DNA from 2 places in the Picosynechococcus sp. NKBG15041c genome. Region 2 is predicted to be linked to the other one. Evidence: riboswitches for the same ligand, from Rfam matches in the RefSeq annotation. Region 2 holds a riboswitch; the other holds the start of a gene.
What was found. A riboswitch is a leader RNA that binds a small molecule or an ion and turns the genes downstream of it on or off. The one in region 2 is predicted to bind cyclic di-AMP.

Region 1 (3,349 bases), on a different replicon from region 2:
TTCTTGATTTAGGGGTGCGCCATTTCCGCGTTGAATTTGTCAATGAATCCCCTGTTGAGATTACTAAAACCATTGATCTTTACCAAAAATTGCTCACCGGAAAAATTTCTGGCGCACAACTCTGGAAAACCCTAAAACTGCAAAATCAGTTGGGTGTAACCCGTGGCTCTCTAGAATAAATAATGGTTTAAAAAGTACAGGTTTGAATGATTAGATATGAACTGTCTTAAAATTAAAGAATAATTTGAGTTGGTTATTCCTGGTCACTAGCTGTCGGATTCTGTGATTTTTCTGCTTAAATTAGACCAACATCTCAGGCGAAATTCTATGACTTTATCCTTTGATCCTGCCCCTACCGAAGCACGGGTTAAACAATTTTGGCAACTGACTGCCAGTTTTGGGATGGAACGGAATGCTTACCATAATTATCTCAATGAAATTGTCAGCGATCGCTACACGTTGATCAATGGGCTCCAGATTTTGCGCGATGAGCTCCAACTGGCCGCCTCAAGCCCAACGGATATTAAGGCCTGTGGGGCAGATATGAGTTTGCCCAGTGTGGTCACTACCCTCGCCTACACCAACTGCGGCGATCGCATCCACCAGGGAGAAGCGACGAAGCGCTATCGAGATGTGGTGGCCTCCCGCTTTGCGACCCTCTCAGAAATCGGCGAATTAAAATTAGAGGCTTTTTTCCCAGCAGGGGGCGGCATTGATGACGGGGAGACCCTTGCCCATGTGACCGTTGCCCATGAGTTGGATGAATCCCTAAAGCGCCGGGTGTATGAGGGTAACCCCCAATCGATTTCTTTGGTGGCGATCGATCTCAAAACCCATGTGGGCCGTCTGCGCCAGGATGGAAAACAGGTTTATGGTAAAACCCGCGAATCCCCCTGGCGCGAGCCCCGGGATGCTTGCGGGGCGATCGTTGGCACGCTCCGCAATTACAATGCTCACAACCCGATCCATCGACGGATTCGCAACGATTTGGGGGAAGAAAATTTTCACTTTCTCGCCCATAATGCCGTGCTGACCGACACGAAAAAAATTGACATTACGATGGCGGTGGCCGCCCATATTGTCGCAATTCGGGGCATTCGGAATACCGCCATGGCGATCGCCCAAGAATTAGATGAACGGGGTTTAGCCCACTTAACCGCCAGTACCACGGTGAACCGCCCCTCCCGCGATGATTTGGTGATTTATCTCGCCCGGGCCACAGTATTTAATGGCAATATCAAGATCCAAAGTTTAGGCACAGACGCCCGTTTATATGGTGGCAAAATCGTTGAATATGCGGGAGAAAGACGTCTCCAATTGCACTATTCAGATTGGGACTTAGAAAATCTCCCCATCGAAGAAATTCCCTACCAAGTGCGTTCATCGGGGTTATAGTAAATCGCCAAAAACAGTAGGCGATCGCCTCTCTATTTAACTCATTCAATGATTAAAAATACCTCAGAGACAATATAACGATAGAAAAAAGTAATCTCCTATACATTGCAAAGAATCCCTAATCTTCTCAAATGACAACTACAACACCATAAATTAACTTTTTCAACGCAAAACCCTCTGAATAAATAGATATGCTATCCTGGTTGAGACAAAATCGTTTCTGCCTAAGCTACTCAGACGTCAAAAAGAGTAAAACGGAGGAACCACCGTCCTATTTTTTAGGACTTTGGGGCTAATTCCAAAATTTCTTGGAAAGGATATCTCTCAGTCCTCGCCCGTCAGCTAACTTCGTCGGCAATGAGGGAAACGGAAATATTAAATATCCGTCATCCCATCAAAACAATCACCACTCTACACCCTTGATTTATGGATGGGAATATTTATGGAAGTTTTTAGTCAATAACATACTGCTTAAGTCTTATTAAGTTTGTTTTGTCTAAGTTATCTGTTCTAAAGACAGGTTTTAGATAGTAAGAACAACAAATAGCAAACCGAACTCATTTGTAGACAAATCACTAGATTTTTTGTTTGGTAATAGTTTATTTTGCCAAAATTTTAAAATCACCATTTAGTTTCGACAGAAAATATGAATTTAGAAGCCTGGATTGCCTTGGCAACTTTTGTTGTCGTATTTGTTAGTATTGTTTTTGAAAAAATTCACCTCACCGCAGCGGCTCTACTGGGAGCCCTAGTGCTTGTTTTTGCCCATGTGATGACTCTCACAGAAGCAGTTGGCTATATTAGCCAAAGCTACGCAACATTGGCCTTGTTTTTTGGGGTAATGGTCTTGGTTCGGGCCTTTGAACCGACAAAAATCTTTGAATATATCGCCACAAAAATGGTAATTGCAGCCAAGGGGAGTGGCAAATTACTTTTACTAGGCATTGTTTTAATGACTGCGCCTATTTGTGCCGTCTTGCCCAATGCCACCACAGTTATGCTGCTCGCCCCACTGATTCCTCCAATTGCCCAAGAAATTGGTGTTGATTTTGTGCCTCTGCTTACTTTAATGGTTTTTGTGGCAAATAGTGCTGGATTACTGACTATTGTTGGCGATCCAGCTACTTATCTCATTGGTGATGCGGTTAATCTTAGTTTTTTGGACTATCTTCAGCGCCTCAGTTTCGGCGGTGTACTCGCAATTGTTGTTGTTGTTTTATTATTACCTCTTGTTTTTAAAGACATCTGGCAGACAACCTTTACGGATCTCAGTCATCTACCCAATCCCAAAGTTAATCATCCCCGGGTTTTAGCATTGGGCGGTGTCTTGATCTTTTTTGTGCTGCTTTTATTTGTTATTGGCGAGTCTCTGCCTGTGCCCATTGTGCCGGCAGCGGTGGCTTTGTTAGGGGCGGCTCTAGCGTTAACTTTGGCTCATCAAAGTAAAATTGACACGGTTAATAATATCCTCAAAGATGTGGACTGGAGTACGCTGCTCTTCTTTATGTCTATTTTCGTCCTAATCGGAGGGCTAGAAAAAACAGGTGTTGTTAGTCAAATATCTGGTGTTTTAGCTATTATTTTAGGTAAAAATATTCTTTTAGGCTCGATTCTCATTGTCTTTGTTGTCGGTATTTTATCAAGTTTAGTGCCGAATATTCCCTTGGTAGTCGCGATGATTCCTCTACTAAAAGAGTATTTAGTGAATGTTGATCTGCTCGGCTCTGAGTTTCTAGATCCCAATGTTGCTGGCCAATTCCCACCGGTTGTATTACCGTTGTTTTACGCCATGATGTACGGGGCAACTCTCGGTGGAAATGGTACATTGTTGGGCGCTTCTTCAAATATTGTGGCTGCCGGTATTGCTGAATTACATGGAGGGAAAATGTCATTTCGCAAATTCCTCAAATACAGTATCCCGATCACGGCGACCCAACTCGCTGTCTCAGCTGTA
Region 2 (3,349 bases):
TAGCCAGATCCCTTGGGACTGCCAGAGGAACGTCGAATGATCATTGGTCACCTGGGACATTTCACCATGGAGATCAAAAAAGACCGTGGTGTCTAAACTTTTTTCAAGGCGATCGCGTTGATCAAAACCGCCATAATTGTAGTCACCGACGATCCCCGGACGGGTCAATTGCACCTTTGCCCCCGTAAAAGACCGCTGGGAAATAAGTTCCGCCACCGCCTGTCGATTTTCCGGTTTGCTGCAATATTGGCAGGCCTCGATCAGAGCTTTTACCAAAGAACGATAGGTTTTTGGATATTGTTCAATAAAAGATTCCTGGACGGCCAATACCCGATCCGGATGGCCGCGCCAGATATCTCGCCCTTGGATAAACGTAAAGCCAATATTTTCATTGCCCGTAATCGAACGGGTATTCCAGGGTTCCGCCACCATATAAGCCTGCATCGCACCGATGCGCATATTGCTGACCATCTGCGGCGAAGGGGTGATCACAAGGCGTAATGCCTGAACAGGATCAATCCCCACCGCTGCCACGAGATAGCGCACGAAATATTCATAGATAGCAGAGCTGAGGGGAATACCCCAAGAACGGTCATTATTTGGTGATTTTTGCCAAAAACGCTGGAGATCTTGGCCAAATTGTGTCAAATCGCCTTGATAATCATGCCAGGGCCGCACACCACTCTCCCAGAGGGGGCGGTTCATGGTGAGGGCATTACCATGGCGGTGGATAGTCATAGCGGCGCTCAACGGTACTGGGATCGCCCCTTCCGCACTCAGACGTGCATTGGTGACGGCCCCCGAAACTACGGGGGAAGCATCTAAACGGCCAAAAATTAAACCATCGCGGGAATTAGCCCAACTTGCTTCCCGGCTGAGTTGCACATTTAGCCCATACTTGCGGAAAAGTCCCTTGGCCCAGGCCACTGCCAAGGGGGCACAATCATTGACAGGCACAAAGCCGATGGTGAGGTTGGGTTTCTCTAAGCTCTCGGGCTTAATTAGGGGTGTCACCGCAAGGGCCGCCTCGGTTAACCCTTGGGGATTACGGCCTGTGGTCGGGGTACAGGCGGCATAGGCGATCGCTGAAGCTGTCGCCCCCATCCCCAGCAGGAAAGAGCGTCTACTCAATTTCGTCATGAAAGTTTCTCCTTAATTCCGGGCTGGGCGGTGGGTGATCGCTGTTTGGAGAAAGGCAAGGGCATAATCTAAAACCAAACCCGTCATGCCAATCACAAACACCGCTAAAAATACTGAACTCACGTTTAAGCGGTTCCACTCATCCCAAACAAAAAAGCCGATACCAATGCCGCCGGTGAGCATTTCTACCGCGACGATCACGAGCCAAGCGACCCCCATACTGATCCGCAGGCCCGTAAAGATATAGGGCAAGCTGGCGGGCAAAATCACCTGTAGTAGCTGTTTCCAGCGGGGCATCTCCAGCATCTGGGCCACTTCAAGGTAGTCTTTGGGTACATTAGCGACCCCTTCGGCGGTGTTGATAATTGTTGACCACAGGGAAGTAATGAAAATCACAAAGATTGCCGAGGGTTCTGCCGCACTAAAAATTGAAAGGGCGATCGGTAGCCAGACCAGGGGCGAAACAGGCTTAAGAATTTGGATAATCGGGTTAATTGCCAGCCAAGCTTCCCGGGATAAACCGATCCAGATCCCCACAGGGATCGCCACCAAAGCCCCCAAAGAAAAACCAATCAATACCCGTCGCAAACTTGCCAACAGTAACCAGCCGAGGCCCAGATCCCCAGGTCCCCGACGATAAAAGGGATGCACAATAAAGTCAAGGTTGCGGACTAAGGCTTCCCAGGGAGTCGGCATCATCTCGCCACGCACTAGGGCGATCGCCCACCAGAGAAGCAGTAGGCCCCCAAAACCATACAGCGGTAGCACAATTTCTTTTCGGTACTTGTCCTGGAGAGCCGGTAAGACCAAAAACTTTTTGGCTGTGCGGGCCAAACTCGATAATAAAACCATGCAAAATTACCCCTCCTCAATGTTTAAGGAAATGACAGGTAACTGATAGTCATTGTGATGGAATTCTGATTTACTGCACGATTACACCTAGGAGGCGATCGCCGTACTTCAGTCTTCTTCCGATGCTGACGAGGTTAGCTGACGGGCGAGGACTGGAAGATGTCCCTTTTCTATATATCCCAGAAAATAAGCCCCGGTGTCTTCCCAGTTGGGTTGACGGTTGGTTCCCCCGCTTCAAGGCAGAATCGCCTTAAACTAAGCTGACTTGTTCAGTTTCCACACAAGCTAACATTTATTTTCGCGATCTGTAAATATCCCTAAGATCAATTTTTTCCTCCCTCGATGAGAATAATGGGCAGTGAGCTATTTTCTAAAACCCCCTGGGATACCGAACCAATCAAAATTTCATCGAGGGCTTGGTAACGACGTTTACCCATAACGATTTCATTGGCTCTGTACGCTTGGGCGGTGTGAATAATCGCTTCGGGAACCGGGCCAGTGGCCGTAATAAATTGATAGCGAATATCCGCAAGGTAGCGGCGAGTTTGTTGTTTGAGGTGTTGTAGACCTTCGGGATCATCGGTGCGGATCACATGGAGAACGACCACTTCCCCGTTACTTCTGCGGGCCAGTTCTGCGGTTTTTAGGAGGATTGGCCGGGCAAGGGGAGAGTTATCAATGGCAGCTAGTAGGACAATTTTTTGGGCAATGGCAACCTTTGTGGGGTCCACTTCGCCCTTTTGCAATAGTTTTGGAGCAAAGGTGGGAATCGCCCAAGCGCCGAGGGGAGCCGTCACTAAAATTGACAATGCTGACAGGGCCAGAATAATTTCACCGCCAGCAATACCCTGAGTCAGAGGAATAGCACCGATCGCCGCTTGTACTGTGGCCTTAGCGGAGTTACCGGGGAGCAAAAATAAACGCTCTCGCCATGTCCAGTTGCTGCCGAGGGTAGACAAGTACCAACCGAGCGATCGCCCTACTAAAGTCCCTATTCCCAAAACAAGTAAGCCCTGTCCAAAAGTATTGCCCAAAACATTTAACTGAATACTCGCCCCCAACAGCACAAACAGCACAATCTGGGCGATCGCCCAAAGGGCATCAAAGCTCCGCCGGAGTTGCCGGGCTAAGGGGGCATCTAGTTCGACCAGAAAAAATCCTGCCGCCATCACCGCCAGATAGCCAGAAAAGATCGGCAAACGCTCCGCCATGATCACCAAGAGCAGCGCCAACCCAGCGGCAATTAAGCCATCCTGTACCGCACTTTGAGTCCAATTTTGTTTTGCGAGGAGGGAAACCAAGAGCCGCGCCGCGAGCCAACCGCAGATAACCCCCAGGAAAATTTGGCTCACAATTT

Region 1: linked by a shared signal. The riboswitch ahead of ACZ45B_RS05395 (SLC13 family permease) and the one ahead of ntrB (nitrate ABC transporter permease) in region 2 are both predicted to bind cyclic di-AMP.

Annotation. Positions count from the first base shown of each region.
Region 1 covers NZ_AP040363.1:1,098,860-1,102,208, forward strand. Annotated here, with positions in the region: gene ACZ45B_RS05385 (U32 family peptidase) at 1-179, shown strand, start outside; gene ACZ45B_RS05390 (hypothetical protein) at 328-1,395, shown strand; cyclic di-AMP (ydaO/yuaA leader) riboswitch at 1,607-1,767, shown strand; gene ACZ45B_RS05395 (SLC13 family permease) at 2,042-3,349, shown strand, end outside.
Region 2 covers NZ_AP040364.1:46,794-50,142, reverse strand. Annotated here, with positions in the region: gene ACZ45B_RS13875 (CmpA/NrtA family ABC transporter substrate-binding protein) at 1-1,140, opposite strand, end outside; gene ntrB (nitrate ABC transporter permease) at 1,153-1,992, opposite strand; cyclic di-AMP (ydaO/yuaA leader) riboswitch at 2,101-2,264, opposite strand; gene ACZ45B_RS13865 (cation:proton antiporter) at 2,316-3,349, opposite strand, start outside.